Regions from separate parts of the Peptoniphilus hominis (ex Hitch et al. 2025) genome, predicted to be linked through region 2. Evidence: a T-box and tRNA genes for the amino acid it is inferred to sense, from the RefSeq annotation. Region 2 holds a T-box; the other holds one or more tRNA genes.

Region 1 (11,493 bases), on a different contig from region 2:
TTCGCGATGATGTAATAAGAAATATTGAAATAGAAATAAAATACGAAGGCTACATCAAAAAGCAAGAAATACAAATTAAACAATTTAAAAAGCTTGAAAATAAAAAGCTTTCAAAGGATATTGACTATAAAAATATGGACGGACTTAGAATAGAAGCGAGAGAAAAACTTTCAGACATAAGACCAGAATCAATTGGTCAAGCTTCAAGAATAACGGGAGTTTCGCCAGCAGATATAAATGTACTTTTGATACACCTTGAACAAATGAGGAGAAAAAATGTTAATTGATTACATGGAAGATTTCGGTCTGGACACGAAAAATATTGATAAATTTGAAAAATATAAAGAATTAATTCTCGAATACAATAAGCACACCAATCTCACAAGAATTACTGAAGACGATGATTTTAATGTAAAGCATTTTTTGGACTCACTTAGTCTTTTTAAGACTGGTTTATTTGATGGAGAGAAAAAAATCATAGACATTGGAACTGGCGCAGGCTTTCCGGGACTACCCTTAAAGCTATACAATGAAGATCTGGACATAACACTACTTGATTCTCTCAGAAAGAGGATTGACTTCTTGAATGGAGTGATAGAAGAGCTTGGTCTTACAAAGATAAAGGCAATTCATGCAAGGGCAGAAGAAATTGCAAGGACAGAAGATTATAGAGAACAATATGACCTTGCAGTATCAAGAGCTGTCGCAAACTTATCAACTCTTACAGAATATGCCATGGGCTTTGTAAAAGTTGGTGGATATTTTATTTCTCAAAAGGGTCCGGAGTATGAAGAAGAATTAAAAAACGCAAAAAGAGCCATAGAAGTAATGGGCGGAGAAGTTCAAAATGTTCTTCACACTCCCCTACCTAATGACATTGACCACTATATAATTGTCATAAAAAAGGTTAAACACACAGATAAAAAGTATCCAAGAGGCGGAGGAAAGCCAAGGAAGTCGCCACTATAATAAATAATATAAAGAGATTAAAAAAGAAATGCTCTACATAGAGCATGAAGTCAAAAATAAAAAATGCTCCACGTAGAGCCTAAATAAAAAATAAAAATGCTCCACGTAGAGCGAAGCTTCAAAATAAATTTTTGGAGCTTATTTTTTTGCTTAATCTTTCAAAAAAATTTCAAACATGGTATTATTAATAATATAGAAATGAGGTAAAAAATGTCTGTTGTAATTACAGTTTTTAATCAAAAAGGCGGAGTTGGCAAAAGCACCACCGTCATAAATTTAAGCTCAGCACTGGCTTTGAGAGGCAAAAAGACTCTTATAGTCGACATGGATCCTCAGGGTAATGCAACATCAGGGCTGGGTCTATACGAGTTTCAAAATATGATTTACGACTTTGTCATTGACGAAGAGATTGATTCAATTTATAAAACTTCCTTTAATAAACTTGACATCATCCCATCTAGTGGAGAATTTGCTGGTGTGGAAATTGAACTTGCAAGATACGATGATTGGCAATACAAGTTGAAGAAGATGATAGATAAAGTAAAAGAAGACTATGATTTTGTAATCATTGACTCCCCTCCTTCACTGGGAATCTTATCTATGATGTCTTTAGTGGCAAGCGACAAAATACTCATTCCTGTGCAATGCGAGTACTATGCCCTTGAAGGAGTCTCACAACTCATGGATACAATCACTCTTGTAAGAGATAATTTTAATCCAAATTTGAGGATCTTGGGTGTTGTAATGTGCATGCACGATGGAAGGACTAACCTTGCCAATCAAGTTGTGGAAGAAGTGGAAAAATTCTTTAAGGACAAAGTTTTTAAAACTTTTATACCAAGAAATGTTAGGCTGGCAGAGGCACCAAGTTTTGGAATGAACATATTTGATTATGACAGCAAATCCAAGGGAGCAAAGGCTTATACAGATCTTGCCAAGGAAGTAATAGGTGAAATAGATGGCTAAAAAAACAGGACTAGGAAGAGGAATTGGGAATTTCTTAACATCTAGCGAAAAAATAAGAGAAGTTATAGAAGAAGAGACTTCAAAACTAATGGAGGTTGACCTAGCTGACATTGTTCCAAATGAAGATCAGCCAAGAAAAAATTTTGACAAAGATGAGTTAAAAGATCTATCAAAATCCATTGAAAAATATGGAGTAATTCAACCCCTACTTCTCAAGAAAAAGGATGAAAAGTACGAAATTATAGCTGGAGAAAGACGATATAGAGCTGCAATAGAGGCAGGACTCACAAGCGTTCCTGCTATTGTAAAAGATGTTTCTGACGAAATTTCAAGCAGAATTGCAATTATAGAAAACATTCAAAGAAAAGATTTAAACCCAGTAGAAGAAGCCATGAGCTACAAACACCTTTTGGATTCACAAGATTTGACACAAAAGGAACTTGCAGATGAAATTGGCAAGAGTAGACAATATATTGGAAATACCATTAGACTTTTAAAGCTTGACCCAAGAGTTTTAAAACTACTGGAAGAAGAAAAAATCAGCACATCTCATGGAAAAAATTTGCTATCTATTAAAGATGGCGACAAACAGTACAAGGAAGCTATGAAAATTATTAAGCACTCCCTTCCTGTTAACGACAATAGTGGAAACACAAGGGCAGATAAGAGAGAGGTTGCGGATATTTTCATAGAAGACCTAAGAACTGAAATTGAGAGAACACTTGGAACTAAGGTAAGCATCAAAAAAAGAGGAAAAATCGGAAAGATTGAGATCGAATATTATGGTGATGAAGACTTATCAAGGATTGCAGATTATATTTTACAGAGGGCTTTGTGACATATGAAGAGATTTTATACAACATATTTAGTATCAGCCTTTTCAGATAGGGCCTTTATGGGAAATTCAACAGGAGTTGTAATTGACGATGGAAGACTCACTGATCTCGACATGGAAAATATTGCCAAAGACATAAATCAATCGGTAATTGTCTTTGTAAGAGAACTGGATAGAGACCGTTATTTGACAAGGTTTTTTACTCCTGATGGAGAAATTAACTTGTGTGGACACGCCACAGTTGCAACTTTTTATGCTCTAGCAGAAAATGAATATATTAAAAGTGAAGATGAAGGCATAAAGAAAATTATTCAACACACAAAAATTGGAAAGATTCCAGTTGAGCTTGAATATAAGGATGGAAAAATTCAAAATGTCTACATGAATTTAGATGTTCTCTTAGAAGAAAAATTTGAGGACCAAGATAGAATTCTAAAGATTCTAAATTTAAAGAAGGACGATATTGGACTTGAAATCTGCGAAAACTTGACTATGGAAAAAATTTCAACAGGAACTTGCGACATTCTAGTGCCTGTGAAAGATGAAAGAGCCCTATCTTCAATCGTCCTCGATAAGAAAGAGGCACTAGAAATTTCAGAGGAAGAAAATATAATTTCTATTCACGCCTTTACAACGAAGGATGGAAAAGAAATTAAACAGAGAACTTTTTCTCCAATAATTGGTGAAGACGAAGAGTTTGGAAGTGGCACATCAACTGCTGCAACCATGTATTATTTGAGCTCAAATAAAATCACTGAAGAAAAGAGTTTAACAGCGATACAGGGCGATTACATTGGCAGAATTTCCGAGGTCTACACAAGTATAGCTGATAGAGAGAATAGAGTTCGCGTCGGGGGAAGAGCTTACGTATTTATGAATGGAGTTTTATATATATAATGGCGAGAAAAGGAAGAAAATCAAATAAATCAAAAATTGTTCTCTTCATATTTTTTGTGGTGATTATGTTTTTTGGGGTGAGCCTAGTTTCATCGCGAAATAAAATAGTTGATATCAATCCAAAAGATGTAGATTATATCGAAATAATCGGATTTAAGACAGATAATATGAAGACAATAAAGGAAGATAAAACTGTAAATAAAATAGTAAAAGATTTAAATAGTTTGAGAGGAAAACAAGCAAACAAGGACACCAATGCTGAGATTGCAAACTATATAAATGTCTACTTTACAAGCGGCAACAAGATCTCATTTGTGAAGACTGGACTTACTATTAGAGTAAACAATATTTATTACAATATCAGTTCAAAAGATTCAAAGATGATTGATAATATTATAGAAAAATATGGAAGATAAAAAAAGCTGGCTTTTACAAGTCAGCTTTTCTCATATAAAATGGAGCTGATAGGCGGATTTGAACCGCCGACCTATTGATTACGAATCAATTGCTCTACCAACTGAGCCATATCAGCAAAGATTAAAATAATTATAGCACTTATTGGAAAAAAGTTAAATTGCAAAAAAATCTATCATTAATGATATAATAAGGATGGTGATTAAATGAAATACATAATGGCATTTGATGCAGGTACAACATCTGCAAGAACTATAATTTTTGATAAAAAAGGAAATCCAGTATCAGTTGCTCAAAAGGAATTAATTAAACACTTTCCAAAGCCTGGCTATGTTGAAGAAGAAGCAGAAGACCTTTGGTCAAAGCAAATTGGTACTGCAGTGGAAGCTATGTCTCGTAAGGGAATAGACCCAAAGGATATTGCTGCAATAGGCATAACAAACCAAAGAGAGACGACAATTGTTTGGAACAAAAAGACTATGGAACCAGTCTATAACGCCATAGTTTGGCAATGTAAAAGGACTTCAAAATATTGCGAAGAGTTAAAAGAAAAGGGTCTTGAAGAAAAAATAAAAGAAAAGACAGGCCTAGTAATAGACCCCTATTTTTCTGCCACAAAAATCAGATGGATTCTTGAAAATGTAGAAGGCGCGAGAGAAATGGCAGATAGAGGAGAACTATTGTTCGGAACTGTAGAGACCTATCTCATCTATAAACTCACAGACGGCGAAGTTCACATAACTGACTACACAAATGCGTCAAGAACCATGTTGTTTAACATAAAAGAAAAGAAGTGGGACGACGAACTTTTAGAAATTTTTGATATACCTAAGTCCATGCTGCCAGAAATAAAAAATTCAAGCGAAGTCTATGGCAAGAGCAAGTCAAAATATTTGGGATGCGAGATACCAATTGCAGCGGCAATAGGCGACCAACAGTCATCACTTTTTGGCACAGCCTCCTTTGAAAAGGGAATGGCAAAATCCACTTTTGGAACGGGTGCCTTTATACTCATGAATACTGGCGACCAGCTCATAAGGTCACAAAATGGGCTTGTATCTACTATTGCTTGGTCCATAAATGGTGAGGTTAAATATGCTCTTGAAGGCTCAATTTTTGAAGCAGGGTCTTGCATTAATTTCTTGAGGGATAACCTTAGAATACTTGACCAAGCTGATGACTCAGAATATATGGCGAGCAAGGTAAAAGACACTAACGACTGTTATTTTATACCAGCCTTTACTGGACTAGGTGCACCCTATTGGGACCAATACGCCAGGGGATCTATAGTAGGACTTACAGGTTCAGTCAATAAATATCACATAATAAGGGCAGCCTTGGAGTCAATAGCATATTTAAGCTGCGATGTAGTGGAAGCCATGCAAGAAGATTCAAATACAAAAATTAAATCTCTGAAAGTGGATGGTGGAGTCAGCAAAAATAATTTCTTGATGCAATTCTTATCAGACATTCTTGGAGTTGAAGTCACAAGACCAAAGGTAGTGGAACTTACAGCACTTGGAGCTTGTTATATGGCAGGACTTGCAGTTGGCTTCTGGAAAAATATTGACGAAATAAAAGAAAACAATGAAGTAGAAAAGTATTTTGAGCCAATAATGGAAGATGAAGAGAGAGATAAAAAGATGAAGAGATGGCACGAAGCCGTAAAATATTCCATGAATTGGGCAAAATAAATAGAAAAGAAGAAGGAGACCAAAGCAAAATAGACTAGGTCTCCTTTAAATTTAATTTATTTTAAATTATCGATTATGTTATCACGAGATAGCTCTCTCATGCCACTTTTTTGTGCTAAGAGTAAACCAATTATTGTTACAATAAAAATAAATAACAAAGGCAGATAATTTATATTAATTAAAATTTCTCTAATAGCAAAATTTACTTCATAAGGACTTCTTTTTGCTCTTGCAAAAACTGATAAGGCAAATACAAATGCATAAATAGCAAGAATTCTTGTAATTAAAAATTTTAGCTCATTATTTATCATTTTTCTAATTTGCGAATTAGTCATACCTGCAGTGGAAAGAAGATTAAATTCTTTTTTTCTCGCTCGCAAATTTCCATGAAAAGAATTATAGGCGTTGGATAGGGCAATAATTAAGAATATTATTTGAATTCCAAAACTTAATAGATTTTCATTTCGGCTTTGCTCAGAGTCTATAGCTTTTCTTGTGATGTCAGAAAAGATTGAATAATCTGATTTTTGAAAATACGATGTGATTATTTTTATTGCATCTTCAGAAACATCTTTTAAATTTTCCTTTGCTTTTATTTTTACAATAAATTTATTTGCAGGATTAGCTGGATCGTTTCCATATTTTTTTATAAACTCATCAAAAGAATTTTCATTTGTGATAATATAAATTCCAAGTCCTAGATGTTCTTCTAAATTGTAAGGGAATTTTTTTATATTAGATAAATTATTGATATTAATAATTTTTCCACCATCATAATATCTCAGATTTATAGTATTATTTTTTGAGTCAGTTAAAGGAATATATTTTCTAAATTTATAGGGAGTAAAATTATTTTTTGGTGTTTTGTTTAACAAAAGAAAGTTACTTTCTTCTGTCAAATTATTTTCTTTTTTAATTTTGTTAAAATCCTCCTTTGAAAGAGCAAGTATTCTAACAAAGTAATCTTCTGACTGACTTTTATTTTCTAAATCATTTTTAAATTTATTTGATAAGAAATTTTTGTTATCAGATTTATAGAACTTAAAATCTTTTTCTTCAAAAATGTGAATTTCATCTACAAAATTTATATTTTTCAGATCATCAACCATATTTTTATTTAATCTTGAATCAGAAAAAAGATAAGCTTCAAAATTATAAGGGTCATCAAATTTATTATATTTTGCGTTCATGTTTCTATAAGAAACAGATACTAAAAGAACATTCATGGCAATAGCAGATAACAAAATGGCAATGGAAATCACTTTATAAGTATTTTTGTAAGTTTTAAAATAATCCTTTGCGAGAGTTTTTTCTATGCTGCCTTTAATTTTTGATTTGCCTTGTTTTTTCTTTTTGGGATCTAATCCATTTAAACCTTCAACTATATTTATTTTTGAACTTTTTCTAGCAGGTACAATGGCAGAAATATATACCATTAGGAGTGAGAAAAATAAAATTATAAAGATTGATTTAATATCTGGAGTATAGAATTTAAAACCATGCATTTCTAAATTATCACTTAAAATTTTAGACATATTTTTATAACTTATGCGGTTGTTAATATACATGAGATATGTCAAAAAAATAGCATTTAAGTAAGACAAAAGAGTTCCAATTAAAATGGGCAAAAATGAAATATTAAAAGCCTTTAGCTTCACAAGTTTTTTGGTTTGTTTTTCCGTCATGCCTGAAGATTTTAAGAGAGCAAGCTCTTTTATATCTCTATTATTGTAAACATTAAAGGAGCCATAAATCATAACTGCAAAGAGAAGAATTAGGATAAAGAATAGTCCAAAAGATTCAATAAATGAATTTACAACTCTTTTTGGTGGGATAATTCCCTTTGGAAATATCATCTTTGACTCCAAAAGAGATGCGTTGTAAAAAAGTTGACCCTTGTCTAGGGCTTTCTTTTCATTAATATTTAACTCTTTTAGAATTTTTCTGGTATTGGTGTAAGTATCTCTTGGATTTTTGTACCAGATATAGGCAAAATAGCTTTCACCCTTTTTAAAATCGAGACCCTTACTATCATCAAAATAAGAAAAAGCAACTGGATCTTCAAAAGAAAAGGAAAAATCTTCATAAACGCCAACAATTTTATAATTTTTCTCATTAATTTTAATGTTTGAAGCAATTTTATAATTTCTGTTTTTATTTAGGAATTGTTTTGTAACAACTATTTCTCTTGAATTTTTTGGATTTCTTCCATCAATTAAGTGAGTGTCTATATTTTCAAGAAAATATTTTGATTTCTCATAGATAATAAGACCTATATCAGTTGAAATTATTTTATCATAATGGACTTTTTCAATATCCTTATTTTTTTCTAATAGATCGTAGCTTTGTTTGTCGATTTCTGAAAGAGAAACTTCATAATCTCCAACTGTGTTTTTTAAGTATTTAATTTTTGATTGTCGCAAATCGCTTAAAATAAAGACAATGGTTCCAAGTAAAATTACTGCAAGCAATATAGAAACTCTTGTGGCAAAAGTATCTTTTTTATTGTTTTTGATGGATAAATTTGCAAGGTCACTTATTATTTTCATTGCAAGCCTTCTTCCAACAAAGACAATCTTCCGTCTACCATTTTATAAACCTTGTTACAGGCATTTGCAACTTTCTCATCATGAGTTATTATCATGATAGTGGAATTAAGCCTTTGATTCACTAGCTTAAAAAGGGAAATTATATCCTCAGAATTTTTTCTATCTAAATTTCCTGTAGGCTCGTCAGCTAAAACTATGGCAGGTCTTGTTATAAGGCTTCTTGCTATGGCAACTCTTTGCTGTTCGCCGCCAGATAGTTCTCTTGGAAATCTATTTAACTTATCCTTTATCCCGAGAATCGAAAGGATTTCATCAAAATATTCTTGGTCAACTTTTTTGTCGTCTAAAAGTATTGGCAACAAAATATTTTTTTTAACATTAATATTTGGAATTAAGTTAAAAAACTGATAAATAACTCCAATATTTCGCCTTCTGAAAATTGTAAGATCTTCCTTATTAAGTTTTGTAATATTTTTATCTTCAATAAAAATATCTCCACTACTTGGCTTGTCAACACCAGCAAGAAGGTGGAGGAAAGTTGATTTTCCAGAGCCACTGTCTCCGATTATAGCAACTAAATCACCTTTAGAAAGATTAAAATTTACATCAACTAGCGCTTCTACTTTGACTTCAGCATCGTAAACTTTTGTCAAATTATTTGTCTGTAAAATAAACATATTTGCCTCCTTTTCCTCATATTAACAAAATAAAGTGACTAGTCAGTGACACATATTAATGAAGAATTATATAGTTATTTATAAAATCTCATCTCGAAAGTATTATAATTTTTTTCGCGATTATAAATTAAGTCGCCATTTTCTTTATTTAATATAGTTTTTGCCATTGGAAGTCCAATGCCATAGCCTTGACTGTTTGGGTCAGATTTATAAAATCTCTGCATAGCTTTTTTTAAAGCATCCTTACTCATACCTGATGAGAAATCTTTGACAAGGATGCTTTTAAATACATTGCTTTCTCTAAGTATAATTTCGATATTATTCTCTGGACTTGCTTCAATTGCATTTTTGCAGATATTTAAAATTGCCTCATGAGTCCATTTTTTATCGCAATTTAAAATAAAATCATCACCAAAAATTTTAACTTCATAATTTTTTAGACCAAAGTAAGAATCTAAATCCTCTTTTACACTTTTTATCAATTCCAAGACATTTACATACTCTAAATTAAACTTTGTTATATCAGAATCAAGGGAAGCCAGTTTTAAAAGAATGTCTGTCAAATTTTCAAGCCGATTTATATTATTTCTAATTAACAAAATATATTCATCTATATTTTCTTTGTCTTCTTCAATTAAATCCAACATCAACAGAATACCTGTTAAGGGAGTTTTTATTTGATGGGCAAGATCTTCTGAGTAATCTCTTAAAACCTTTTGCTTCTCTTTTGAATTTTCAATTATATTTTTATTTTCTAAAATAATTTTTGTAATTTCATCTTTAAGTTTTCCAAATTCACAATCATTTTTTTTATAAACTTCCTTGCCTGGATTTAAAGAGTGAATTAAATTTATAATTTCGTCAATTTGATCATTTATTTTCTTATTCTTAATCCTTTCAAATAATAAAAGAAAGACAAAAATGAAGATATTCAAAAATATAAAATAAAAAAGAGTAATCATGTCAAATCGTGGACTTATGCAAACGATAAGCATTGATAAAATAATATTAAAAGCAATTAAAAATAAATATTTTTTATAATTTTTCATTTTTTTACGCTCTCTTCAATATCTAGTTCCGACCACTTATAGCCAAATCCTCTTATAGTTTTAAGGTATTTTTCATAATCAGGACCCAATTTTTTTCTAAGTCTTTTAATTGTTACAGAAAGAGTATTATCATTTATTTCATAAAAATCATTTTGCCAAATGTTATCTAAAATAAAATCTCTTGGCAAATTTTCATTTTTGTGTGCGATAAAAAGTTTTAAAAGGGCATATTCTTTTATATTTAAATCCAAATTTTTGCCGCTTAATTCTGCAGACTTAATATCATCATTTAAAGTCAGGTCTTTAAAAATAATTTCTGTTTTATGCCCAGTCCTTTTCAAAACATTTTCAATTCGAGCTTTCAAAACAGAAAGAGAAAAAGGTTTTGATATGTATTCATCTGCACCTTCTGAAAATCCTTTTAGAATATATTTTTCATCATTTTTAACGGTTAGCATTATAATAGGAATTTTTGAAAAACTTCTCACATAGTTCAAGTAATCAAATCCATTTCCGTCAGGTAGATTTACATCTAAAATAATTAAATCAAATTCATTTAAAGAAAGACCTTCAGTGGCAGAAATAGTTTTAAAAATTTTTACGGAATATTTAAATTTTTCAAGATATTTTTTTATAGCAAAAGATATTGTATTGTCATCTTCTAGCAAGAGTATTTTTAACATATTATCTCCTTTATTCTTATCTTTAATTTTATTATATATTATTAATTTAAAAATCCAAAAATATTATGGTAACTTATTTTTGTTTGCAACAATAAGCTAACTATTTTATATATTGTAAAAAAATTTAAAAAATGAGTTTGAAAAATACTATTAGGATAAGGTTATCATTTTTTGTTATAATATATTTGTTAAAAATAAATTATGAGGGGATTTTATGGATTATAATAAATTTTTGAGAGAGAAAATGGTGCCTGCCTTCGGCTGTACCGAGCCCATAGCTTTAGCTTTTGGCGCCAGCCGTGCGAGATTTATTTTGGGAGAGGATCCTGAAAAAATTAAGGCTAAGTTATCGGGCAATATTATTAAAAATGTAAATAGCGTCAAGGTGCCAGGCACTGATGGAAGAAAGGGAATAGAAATTTCTCTTGCTGCTGGAGCTTTTCTTGGCGATTATACTAAGAAGCTTGAAGTTTTATCTGACGCTGATAAATCTAAGCTTAATACCCTAGATGATTTAATAGAAAAGGGTCTCGTTGACATAGAACTTGTTCACGAAATTAAGGGACTGTACATAGATATAATTATGGAGAAGGCTGACAAAAAGTCTCGGGTAATTATAAAGGATTATCACACAAATATTATTTACGAGAGTCTAAATGATGAAGTCCTCTTGGAAAAGAAGGACCAAGAAGAAGTTGAAGAAAATAAAGTTGACTTGTCCTTTGATAAAATTTATGATTTTGCAAAAAATGGAAAGTAT
Region 2 (11,493 bases):
TTTACAGAAGTAAATTAATAAGGGCAGTTGCCCTTATTTTTTTTTTTGCAAAATTTATAAAAATTTTTTTAGAATGAATTCATATACAAGCATTAGCCAAGCTATGAGGTTAAAGACATAGGAGACTTTGCCTCTTAGTTTTTCGTCTTTAATTATTTTTGTGTATTTAGTCAAAAAGTATCCAAACAAAGCAGTAAAATAGACAATTATTTCAAGATATTTATTCATAAAATCACCACCTTTTTTATTTTATCACAAGAAAAAATTTTTTAAAATTAATCCTTTGTTTACATATTGACCTTTATAAACTACAATTAAGTTAATACATAAAAGAAATCAGAAAGAGGAGAGACAATGAAAAAATTAAAAAAACTTTTACTTATGACTTTAGTGGCGACTTCACTAATTGCCTGCAACAAAGACACAAACACAGCTAATGCACCTAAGGAAGAAGAAAAAAAAGAGCCAGAAAAAATAGTTTACTACACACCACTTACTCATGAAGAAAGAGACAATGAAGAACAAGCCAAGAAGAAAATCTTTGCAGTAATGCTTGACAACCACGATGATGCAAGACCTCAAGCACAAATTTCTAAGGCTGACATAATTTATGAGTACAGAGTTGAAGGCGAGTTTACAAGATATATGGCACTCTTCCAAAGTAATTTCCCTGAAGGTGTGGGACCAGTTCGTTCTGCAAGACCTTACTTTGTGCAAACTGCCAAGGAATACAATGCAATTTATGCTCACTGGGGCGGCTCTGAAGCAGGACTTGCTGAAGTTAGAAATAGACACGTAGTTGACCTTGACGGAATTGCCCTTGAAGGAATAGTCTTCCACAGAAATAAAGATGTTGGCAAGCGCGCACCCCACAATGGATATATTTCCCTTCCTGAACTTGAAAATTATTTAGTTGAGAAAAAGGGCGTCGATGTAAATGACAACACTGTATCACTAAATTTTTATGACGAGATAGCAGAAATTGAAGGTCTAGATGTAAAAGAAATCACACTAAACTTTAACCAAAATTATAAGACAAAATTTATCTATGATGATGCAAGTGGAAAATATAAATACATTCGCCAAGATAAACCTGTTATTGATGAAGCGACAGGCGAAGAATTTTCTACAGATAACCTAGTTGTCCTCTTCCAAAAGGGAGTAGTTGCTGGACCTAAGGGAACTTTAAAAATGGCAAATATAGGAAGCGGCTCAGGACTTCTTCTTCAAAAGGGAAAACTTGCTCCTATAACTTGGGAAAAGGAAAATGAAGATGCTAGGACAATCTTAAAATATCCTGATGAAACTGAAGTTAAATTTTACCCAGGCAGAACTTTCTTTTCTATAGTTGATGAAGAAAAGGATGCTGTTTATACATTGCCACAAATTGATGAAGATGGCGCAGATGATCCTTCTGCAAATACTAATGCAAAGGCAGAAGACCAAGCTGAGAAATAATAATTTTTAAAATATTTTTCTTGGGTAAATATAAGCACGAGGTGATATTATGATTAATATGACAAAAATTGACTATGTTATTAATACTACTGGAGCATCCTATGAAATTGTGAGAAAGGCACTACTTGATAGCGACGGCGATGTTGATGACGCTATAAAATTTATCAATGAAGGAAGATACGAAGAGGCAGCTGAGGCTTCAAAGGTTTTCGAAAGCGAAGAAGAAAAAGAATCCTACGAAAGTCGCCAAGGTAAAACAGGCAGAGAATATGTTGACGAAGTTATAAATTATCTTGACGAAATTGTTGACGCAATAAAGGAAATTTGGAGAAAGGGCAATGCAAGCAGACTTCTTGTTGAAAAAGACAATGAAACAGTTTTATCTCTTTCCCTAACTACATCTGCCATTGGAATGATTTTGGCGCTTCCTGCATCACTTATTGGACTTTCTGCAGCCTATGTTTATGACTACTCCTTTAAAATAATTATGGAAAATGGCGAAGTCATTGATGTCAAAGAATATTTAAAAGATAAAAGTAAATTCAAATAAAAAGTGAAGAGCCCTGCGGGGCTTTTTTCTTTAAGGCGAGGAGCAAAATGATAATCACAAGTAAAAACAATGAGACCTATAAATTTTTAAAGAGTTTAAAGGAAAAAAAATATAGACAAGAGCATGGACTTTTTATGGTGGAAAAGCCTGTGGTAATGGAAGAGGCAAGAGACTTTAGACCCAAATATATTGCCATAAATGAGTCTTCCTTTAAGGAAAATAAATTCACTGACATAATAAAAAGAGTGAAGGAAGAAGACTTATTTATTTTTTCAGACAATATTTTCAAAAATCTTTGCGATGCAGTGACTTCACCTGGCATAATCGCCTACTACAGTGAGGTCCACAGAGAGTTTCATGAAGAGTCTGGGAAATTTTTGTACTTAGATGACATAAGAGAGCCGGGAAACCTTGGAGGCATAATAAGATCTGCTGATGCCTTTGACCTTGATGGTCTAATTATTTCGCCAAACTCCTGCGATTTATACAATCCAAAGACAGTTAGGTCCTCCATGTCATCAATTTTTAGGGTCCCAATATATTTTATGAGCCGGGAAGATTTGGTGAATTTAGATTTTAATATTATTGCAACTTCTCTTGACAATTCAAGATCCACAAGGGACTATAAATTTAAGGACAAGGACATTGTTGTAATAGGCAACGAGGCAAAGGGCGTTTCAGAATTTTTGATGTCTCATGCCAAGGGGTTTTTAAATATTCCAATCTCTCCCAATGTTGACTCCTTAAATGCCAATGTTGCGGCATCAATAATAATTTACGAGATGATGAAATGAAATATGTAATTGTGGCAGAAAAATTTCCAGAAAAATCTTTAAAAATATTAAAAGAATATGGGAAAATTGTTAGAACAAAATCAAATAAAAATTTAATGAAAGGATTAGACACTCATCCAGATATTTTAGTCCATCCACTGCCCAGTGGAGAGCTTGTTGTGGATAGGGATAATTTAGAATACTACAAAAAATTTTTTCCAGACAAAAATATCATTCCATCACATTCAAGTTTGTCAAAAAAGTATCCAAAAGATGTGCCCCTAAATGCCTTCACTTTTAAAAATTATTTCATCCACAACTTAAAATTTACAGATCAAGTTCTCTTAGATTATTACAAAAATTCTGGCTATGAGATGAAAAATATTAAGCAGGGATATGGCAAGTGCTCCTCACTTGTGACCAATGACTTTATCATTACAAGTGACGGCGGAATTTATGAAAGCCTAAGGGATTTTATACCAATTTATAAAATAAAGCATGGAGAGATTAGGCTTCAAAACTTTAACTACGGTTTTATAGGTGGTGCAAGTGGAGTCTTGGGCAAAAAAATATTCTTCACAGGAGATTTTTCTCATCACTCCTCCCATGAAGAAATTTTAAAAATAATAAAAAAATATGATTATGAAATTGAAATTTTATCAGATGAAACAATAGAAGATTTTGGTTCTATTTATTTTATTTAAAACTTATGTAAAAATGGAAAATATAAAAGATGGTATGTAGAAGGCTTAATTCCCTTCTTTAATACCATCTTTTATTTATAATATAATTATTAGGATATTTATAAACATATACTATCTATTTATTTTTTTGTTAAGAATTTTTTCATATAAAAATTTATTGTCATCAAGGTAATCAAACATTAACTTAGAAAGCAAATCTTTAAAAACTAAATCTTCTTCAAGGTAAGATTCTTTAGAAACCCCAGAAATGTAAGTCATCTCTGTTAGAAGTCTACCACTATTTGTAGACATATATTTAGTCTTTTCTTCAAGTATAAAAAAAAGAAAATTACCATATTCTGCTTCACGAGGATCCACATACTCTATACTTTTTTCATTTTCTATAATTTTAAAGAGACGAAAGGACATGTCTTCTATCTCAACATTTAACTTAATATTTCCAACGAAATACTTTGCATTTTCACTAAGCATATACTTCTTGTAAGGAGGTAATTCTGAAAAATTAAGTTCAACAAGGTCAAATTTATTTTTGAGATAATTTATAAGGTCTTTTGAATCCCTCTCGCCAATAGGAATTAAATGCTTGAACATTTTAATTTGAGTTTCATAATTCATTTTACTTTTACATCTCCTTAAAGGATTATTTTATGATAAGAATCATAAAACAATTTAAAAATTTCTTTCTCATAAAGTTCTCCCTTTACACAAACATTATAATTTCTCAATCAATTATTACAATTAAATTATACCAAAGAGAGAAAAATTTTGTTTTAAAAACTTTTCAGAGGGTAATAAATATTAGTAAGTTGAGAGAGAATTTCTCTTGGCTCTTGAATTTTTAAAGATTATATGTTAATATAAGAGCAATTTTAAAAATGGCTTTGATAAGAAGAGTAAATTATATAAAATTTTTAGAGAGGAAACGGCTGGTGCAAGTTTCCAATTTTATATTTTTGAAAACTAACTTGGAGCCCCATAGCAAACTATGGCGTATGGATGCGTTAAATCCCTCGAGTTTAATTAAGGTGGAACCACGGTCATCGTCCTTTGGGATGATGACTTTTTTTATTTTATTTTTTAATTTTAGGAGGATATGATGATAATTAAATACCCAGACGGATCACAAAAGGAATATGAAAGTGGCGTAAAGGTAAGTAAAATTACTGGAGATATCTCCCAAGGACTTCTTAGAGATTCCCTTGGAGCTGTTGTCAATGGAGAAATTTTAGGACTTGACGATGAAGTTTATGAAGATGCTCACTTCAAAGTTGTAAAATTCGATGACATTGAAGGAAAGAAAATTTTATGGCACACTGCATCTCACTTAATGGCTTATGCAATTAAGGAACTTTATCCAGAAGCAAAATTTGCCATTGGACCTGCAACTGAAACAGGCTTCTACTATGATCTAGACCTTGAACACAGATTTGTAGATGAAGACCTAAAGGCAATTGAAGATAAGATGAAGGAACTTGCTAAAAAAGATCTTCCAGTAGAAAAAATTGAAGTTTCAAGAGAAGAAGCAATAAAGTATTTCAAGGAACAAAATCAAGAATATAAGGTTGAACTAATTGAAGACCTTCCAGAAGATGAAAAAATCACTATGTATAAGATTGGTGACTTCACTGACCTTTGCAAGGGACCACATCTTCTTTCAACTAAAAAAGTTAAGGCAATAAAACTTCTTTCAATAGCTGGTGCTTATTGGAGAGGCGACTCAAACAACAAGATGCTTCAAAGAATTTATGGTATTGCCTTTGAAAAGCAAAAACAATTAGATGAATACATTGAAAGACGCGAAGAAGCTGAAAAGAGAGATCACAGAAAACTAGGTAAAGAACTTGACCTCTTTAGCATGCACGAAGAAGGACCTGGCTTCCCATTCTTCCATCCAAATGGAATGATTTTGAGAAACACTCTACTTGAATGGTGGAGAGGAGTTCTAAATGAAAATGGTTACGGAGAAATCCTAACTCCAATTATCTTAAACGAAGCCTTGTGGCACAGATCAGGACACTGGGATCACTACAAAGACAATATGTATTTCACAAAAATTGACGATGGAGATTATGCTGTTAAGCCAATGAACTGCCCAGGCTCAATTTTAGTTTACAATTCAAATAATCACTCTTATAGGGACCTTCCAATTAGACTTGCTGAATACGGAATTGTTCACAGACACGAACTTTCTGGAGCCCTACACGGACTATTTAGGGTAAGAACATTTACTCAAGACGATGCCCACGTTTACTGCTTATTCTCACAAGTAAAAGACGAAGTATTTAAGATGATTGACCTTGCTGATTACCTATACAGCACTTTTGGCTTTAAATATACAATTGAACTTTCAACAAGACCAGATGACTTCATGGGCGACATCGAATCATGGAACTTGGCTGAAAAGTCACTTAAGGAAGCCCTAGAAGAAAAGAAACTTCCATACACAATTAACGAAGGCGACGGAGCTTTCTATGGTCCAAAGATTGACTTCCACCTAGAAGATGCCATTGGAAGAACTTGGCAATGTGGTACAATCCAACTTGACTTCCAACTTCCAGAAAACTTTGACTTAACTTATGTTGATGAAGATGGAGAAAGAAAGAGACCAGTTATGCTTCACAGAGCCCTACTAGGTTCAGTTGAAAGATTTATGGGTATCCTAATCGAACACTTTGCAGGTAAATTCCCACTATGGTTATCTCCAGTACAAGTTGAAGTTATTCCTGTATCTGACAAATTTAAAGATTTTGCAGAAAAAATTGCAGACAAACTTCACGCTGAAGGACTTAGAGTTCATCTTGATGGCCGTACAGAAAAAGTTGGCTACAAGATTAGAGAAGCACAAGTTAAGAAGATCAACTACATGCTAGTAATTGGAGAAAAAGAAGAAACTTCAGGCAAACTTTCTGTTAGAAAGAGAAATGGCGAAGAAGTAGCTGATGTTGATGTAGATGAATTTATTGCATCACTAAAAGAAGAAATCAAAAATATGACAATAACTGACTAATTTTTAATTTTTCAGTTGAAAATCTTATTAAATAAAGATAAAATCTAAGCAGGTGAAAGCCTGCTTATTTTTTTATGAGGATTTGTCTAAAAATAGCAAATAATTTCTTTACAAAGCCAAGTCCTTGTGATAAAATACATTGATGTAACCGCACAGAATAGGTTTTAAACTTAGGTGCCTATAATGGCGAGTCTTGTAATGAGGAGGTGCTACAATGTACGCAATTATTGAAACAGGCGGAAAACAATATGTTGTTGAAGCTGGTGACAAAATTAAAGTTGAAAAATTAGATGTAAAAGAAGGCGACAAGGTAACTTTTGACAAAGTTCTTTTTGTTTCAGGTGATGAGACTAAAGTTGGTGCTCCATTTGTTGATGGTGCAAAAGTAGAAGCTAAGGTATTGGCACAAGGTAAGAACAAAAAAGTTGTTGTTTACAAATACAAATCTAAGAAAAACGAAAGAAAGAAAAACGGACACCGTCAACCATACACTTTAGTTGAAATTTCAGGTATTAACTAATGACTATTATTGACCTTTACAAAAAGGGCGATTATTACTGTGGATTTAAGTCTTGTGGTCATGCAGAGGGCGAATTTGATAAAATTGTCTGCTCCAGCATTTCAACTCTCACTCAAACTCTTTATTTTACACTGATAAATAAACTTGGAGTTTGTGAAAGTGAAATTAAAGACAGGCAGGGCGACGGATTATTAAAAATAGAAATTTTAAATAGTGATATTTTTAAAAGAAAAGATATTCAAACTTGTTTTGAATTTATGATAATGGGAATTGAGCTTATCGATGAAGCTTACCCAGAATATTTGACACTAAAGATCGTGGAGGTGTAAAATGATTAAATTTGATTTATTGCTTTTTTCTTCAAAAAAGGGAGCAGGTTCTTCTAAGAACGGTCGTGATTCAAACTCAAAGAGACTTGGAGTTAAAAGAGGCGACGGTCAATTTGTTCTAGCAGGCAACATCTTAGTTAGACAAAGAGGAACAAAAATCCATCCAGGCGAAAATGTTATGAAGGGTTCTGATGACACTTTATTTGCTACAGCTGATGGTATTGTGAGATTCACAACTAAGGGCAAGGGCGGAAAGAAATTCGCCAATGTTTACGAAGAAGAAAAAGTTGAATTAGCATAAAGATGAAGCAAGGGAAACCTTGCTTTTATTTTTTTCTTTGTAAAATCTAAAATTTCACCAAGATTTTACATATTTGACATAAGGTTCAAGTTTTCACTACAATTCAGTGTTAATTCTATGATATAATTTTAGAAAATGCGAGGTTAAAATGTTTATAGATATAGCAAAAATAAAATTAAAAGCCGGAAAAGGTGGAGATGGCGCTGTCGCTTGGAGACGAGAAAAGTTTGAACCAGCTGGTGGACCTGCTGGAGGCGACGGTGGAAGAGGCGGAAGCGTAATTGTAATGACGGACTCTGGACTTCACACCTTGATGGATTTTAGATATAAAAGAGAATACAAGGCCGAAAATGGACAAAACGGCATGAGTAAATTAAAATTTGGAAGAGATGGCGAGGACATAATCTTAAAAGTTCCCGTTGGAACTCTAATTAGAGATGCAAATACCAAGGGCGTCATCTACGACTTAAAGGAAAATAATATGGCTGTCACTGTATGTAAGGGTGGCAAGGGTGGTCTTGGCAATGCAAGATTTAAGACATCAACTAGACAAGCACCGGCCTTTGCCCAAGCAGGCAATGTTGGCGAAGAAAGGGAAGTAATTTTAGAATTAAAACTTCTCGCCGATGTTGGACTTGTTGGTTTTCCAAATGTAGGCAAGTCAACCCTACTTTCCATAGTGACATCTGCCACTCCAAAGATTGCAAACTATCACTTCACTACACTTTCTCCAAACCTTGGAGTTGTAAGAATTGATGAAGGTGAATCATTTGTAATTGCAGATATACCAGGTCTTATTGAAGGGGCATCTGAAGGAATTGGACTTGGCGACGAGTTCTTAAAGCATGTTGAGAGAACTGGAATTTTAATCCATGTCCTTGACATTTCTGGCTCTGAATACAGGGACCCTCTTGAGGACTTTTATAAGATTAACGAAGAACTTGTGAGATACAATGAAAAGTTAGGCGAAAAGAAGCAAATTATTTTTGCCAACAAAATGGATATGCCAGGTGCCCAAGAAAATCTAAAAAAATTGGAAGAAGAACTTGGCGACAAATACGACATTATAGCAGGTTCTTGTGCAACTACAAAAAATTTGGACAAATTAATGAAGCTAACATATAATAAGCTAAAAGAAGTAGATTATAGTGACTACAAGACCTACGATGAAGAGCATGTGGAAGAAGTTACAAGAGAAGAAGGCATAAGAGTATTTAAAGATAATGGCGAATACTTTGTTGAAGGACCTTATATTGACAAACTCCTTCGCTCAACGAATTTTGACGACTACGACTCACTTAAATATTTCCAAGAAAATCTTAGAAAAAATAAAGTTGTTGAAAAATTGGAAGAACTTGGGGCAGAAGATGGATGTGCTGTATTTATCGGCGGCTACGAATTTGAATTTTTTGAATAAATAATAGATAGGAGAAAGAATGTTAAGAGGAAAAGAAAGATCATATTTAAAGAGTCTTGCTCACAATATGGATCCACTTATCCAACTGGGAAAAGATGGCATCAATGAAGGCTTTTTAAATCAAATAGATAAACTTTTAGAGGATCATGAACTTGTAAAGATAAAAGTTTTGCAAAATGCACCAGTAGAAGTTGATGAAATTGTTGACGAAATATTAGAAAAAACTGGGGCAGAATTTGTGCAAAAAATTGGCAAGAAACTTACAATTTATAGAGAATCTAAGGAAAACAAAAAGATAGAATTGCCATGAAAAAATATGGAATTTTTGGAGGAACTTTTAACCCCATTCACTACGGTCATCTCATGATTTGTGAATATTTAAAGGAAGAGCTTGGTCTCGACAAAATTATTTTTATACCAACGGGCAATCCTCCTCACAAGGACCTTGATGTTTCGGCAGAGGACAGGTATGACATGGTAAGGCTCGCCATAGAGTCCAATCCAAATTTTGAAATCTCTGACATTGAAACTAAGAGGGTAAAATTATCCTACACTGTTGATACAGTAAGAGAACTAAAAAAAATTTATAAAGAAGAAAAATTATTTTTCTTAATAGGTCTTGACACACTTTTTCAACTTAAGACTTGGAAAAAAATAGAAGAGCTTTCAAAGGAAATAGAATTTGTTGTGGCACTGAGACCAAAATATATAGACATCGAAGAGATAAATAGAGAATTAAAATTTTTGCGAGAAAATTATGGGACTAGTGTGGAAATTATTCACACACCCCTCTACGAAATTTCTTCAACTGAACTTAGAGATAGAATTAGAGATAAAAAATCTGTTAGATATTTAATTCCTGAAGAAGTTGTGAATTATATTAAGGAAAGCGGGTTTTATAAAAAATGACCTATGATTTAAAAAAGTATGAGAATGAAATTCGCGAGAGAATTGGCGAAAAGAGATTTCTTCACACAATAAGGGTAAAGGACACAGCCATAAAACTTGCAAAGATTCACGATGTAGATGTGGAAAAGGCAGAAGTTGCTGGCTTCTTACACGATTGTGCAAAAATAAGAGATAAGAAAGATTTAATTAAAAAAGCCAAGGAGAATAATCTCCTCCTAACTAAGGAGATGATGAAAGCTCCTCAAATCATTCACTCTTATCTTGGCGCCATATTTGCAAGGGAATTTTATGACATTGATGATGAGGACATTTTAAATGCCATTACTTATCACACAACTGGCAGAGCCAATATGTCTGATCTTGAAAAAATAATTTTCTTGGCAGATTATATTGAGCCCTTGAGAAATTTTGACGGCGTAGAAAGGGCAAGGGAACTTGCCAATAAAGACTTAGACGCTGCCATGTATTTCGCACTAAATAACACCCTAAAATTTTTAGTTGAGCGGGACTCCTACATTGTTCCGGCCACAGTTTTAGCTAGAAATTTTTATAAGGAGATGGACACTTGAAAACTTTTTTTAAAGCTTTTATAACGACAATAATAATCGTACTGGTCTTGGCACTAGCAGGCGTGGCAGGATACTTTTATTTCCTAGGAAATGAAGACGACGGCAAGCTTGACCAAGATGGAGAAAATCTTCAATTTTTAATGCTTGGAGTTGACTCTCTCGACTCAAAAAAAGCAGATAATGCCAGGTCAGATACAATTATGGTAGTAAATGTAGATGGCAAAAGCAAAAAGGTAAATATAATTTCAATCCCAAGGGACACTTACACAAAGATTAAGGGTTACAAAAAGACAAAAATCAACCACTCCTTTAAGTATGGAGGAAGTGAGCTAACCCTTGACACTGTAAATAACCTTCTTGGCACAGATATAAAATATTATGTCACAGTGGACTACAGATTTGTAGAAGATGTAGTAGATAAAATTGGCGGAGTCACAGTTGATGTGCCCATGGACATGAAGTATGAAGACCCAACAGCAGATCCACCTCTGACAATTGATATAAAAGAAGGTACACAAACCTTAAATGGCTACGATGCCATTGGATTTTTAAGATTTAGAAAGGGTTACAAGGACGCAGACCTTGGCAGAGTAAAGGCACAGCAACAATTTATGGCGTCACTTTTATCTAAGATGAAGGAGCCAAAAACTTTATTAAAGGCACCCTTCCTCATAGGCTCTTATGTAAACTACTCTGAAAATAATATTCCAGTAAAAAAACTTATTAAGGTGGCAGCCAATATGCGCAGCATAGGCACAGAGGATATAACAACAAATACACTTCCAGGCAGCCCAAAATATATAGGTGGAATTTCTTATTTCATTCCAGACGAGAAAAAAATAAATGTAATGCTTTTAGAATATAATTTTAAATAGGAGGCAAAATGACAGTAGAAGAAAAATTAGATATTATTTTAAAATCTTGTGAATCAAAAAAAGGAATCGATACAAAAGTTT

What was found. A T-box is a leader RNA that pairs with one kind of tRNA and senses whether it is charged. The one in region 2 lies ahead of thrS (threonine--tRNA ligase), so its partner is inferred to be a tRNA-Thr.
Region 1: it encodes a tRNA-Thr, which carries the amino acid that the T-box ahead of thrS (threonine--tRNA ligase) is inferred to sense. The anticodon was not compared.

The regions. Positions count from the first base shown of each region.
Region 1 covers NZ_JBBMFO010000023.1:803-12,295, reverse strand. The annotation lists gene mnmG (tRNA uridine-5-carboxymethylaminomethyl(34) synthesis enzyme MnmG) at 1-287, shown strand, start outside; gene rsmG (16S rRNA (guanine(527)-N(7))-methyltransferase RsmG) at 277-969, shown strand; gene WMO19_RS07250 (ParA family protein) at 1,180-1,935, shown strand; gene WMO19_RS07245 (ParB/RepB/Spo0J family partition protein) at 1,928-2,773, shown strand; gene WMO19_RS07240 (PhzF family phenazine biosynthesis protein) at 2,777-3,667, shown strand; gene WMO19_RS07235 (hypothetical protein) at 3,667-4,083, shown strand; tRNA gene WMO19_RS07230 (tRNA-Thr) at 4,124-4,199, opposite strand; gene glpK (glycerol kinase GlpK) at 4,288-5,775, shown strand; gene WMO19_RS07220 (ABC transporter permease) at 5,832-8,324, opposite strand; gene WMO19_RS07215 (ABC transporter ATP-binding protein) at 8,321-9,001, opposite strand; gene WMO19_RS07210 (sensor histidine kinase) at 9,076-10,050, opposite strand; gene WMO19_RS07205 (response regulator transcription factor) at 10,047-10,733, opposite strand; gene WMO19_RS07200 (serine dehydratase subunit alpha family protein) at 10,948-11,493, shown strand, end outside.
Region 2 covers NZ_JBBMFO010000005.1:39,035-50,527, forward strand. The annotation lists gene WMO19_RS03105 (potassium channel family protein) at 1-18, shown strand, start outside; gene WMO19_RS03110 (hypothetical protein) at 55-228, opposite strand; gene WMO19_RS03115 (DUF3048 domain-containing protein) at 355-1,458, shown strand; gene WMO19_RS03120 (DUF4342 domain-containing protein) at 1,508-2,008, shown strand; gene WMO19_RS03125 (TrmH family RNA methyltransferase) at 2,056-2,802, shown strand; gene WMO19_RS03130 (DUF6873 family GME fold protein) at 2,799-3,485, shown strand; gene WMO19_RS03135 (hypothetical protein) at 3,597-4,100, opposite strand; T-box leader at 4,358-4,536, shown strand; gene thrS (threonine--tRNA ligase) at 4,582-6,492, shown strand; ribosomal protein L21 leader region at 6,629-6,696, shown strand; gene rplU (50S ribosomal protein L21) at 6,707-7,012, shown strand; gene WMO19_RS03150 (ribosomal-processing cysteine protease Prp) at 7,012-7,341, shown strand; gene rpmA (50S ribosomal protein L27) at 7,343-7,642, shown strand; gene obgE (GTPase ObgE) at 7,791-9,059, shown strand; gene yhbY (ribosome assembly RNA-binding protein YhbY) at 9,079-9,369, shown strand; gene nadD (nicotinate-nucleotide adenylyltransferase) at 9,366-9,968, shown strand; gene yqeK (bis(5'-nucleosyl)-tetraphosphatase (symmetrical) YqeK) at 9,965-10,537, shown strand; gene WMO19_RS03180 (LCP family protein) at 10,534-11,412, shown strand; gene rsfS (ribosome silencing factor) at 11,421-11,493, shown strand, end outside.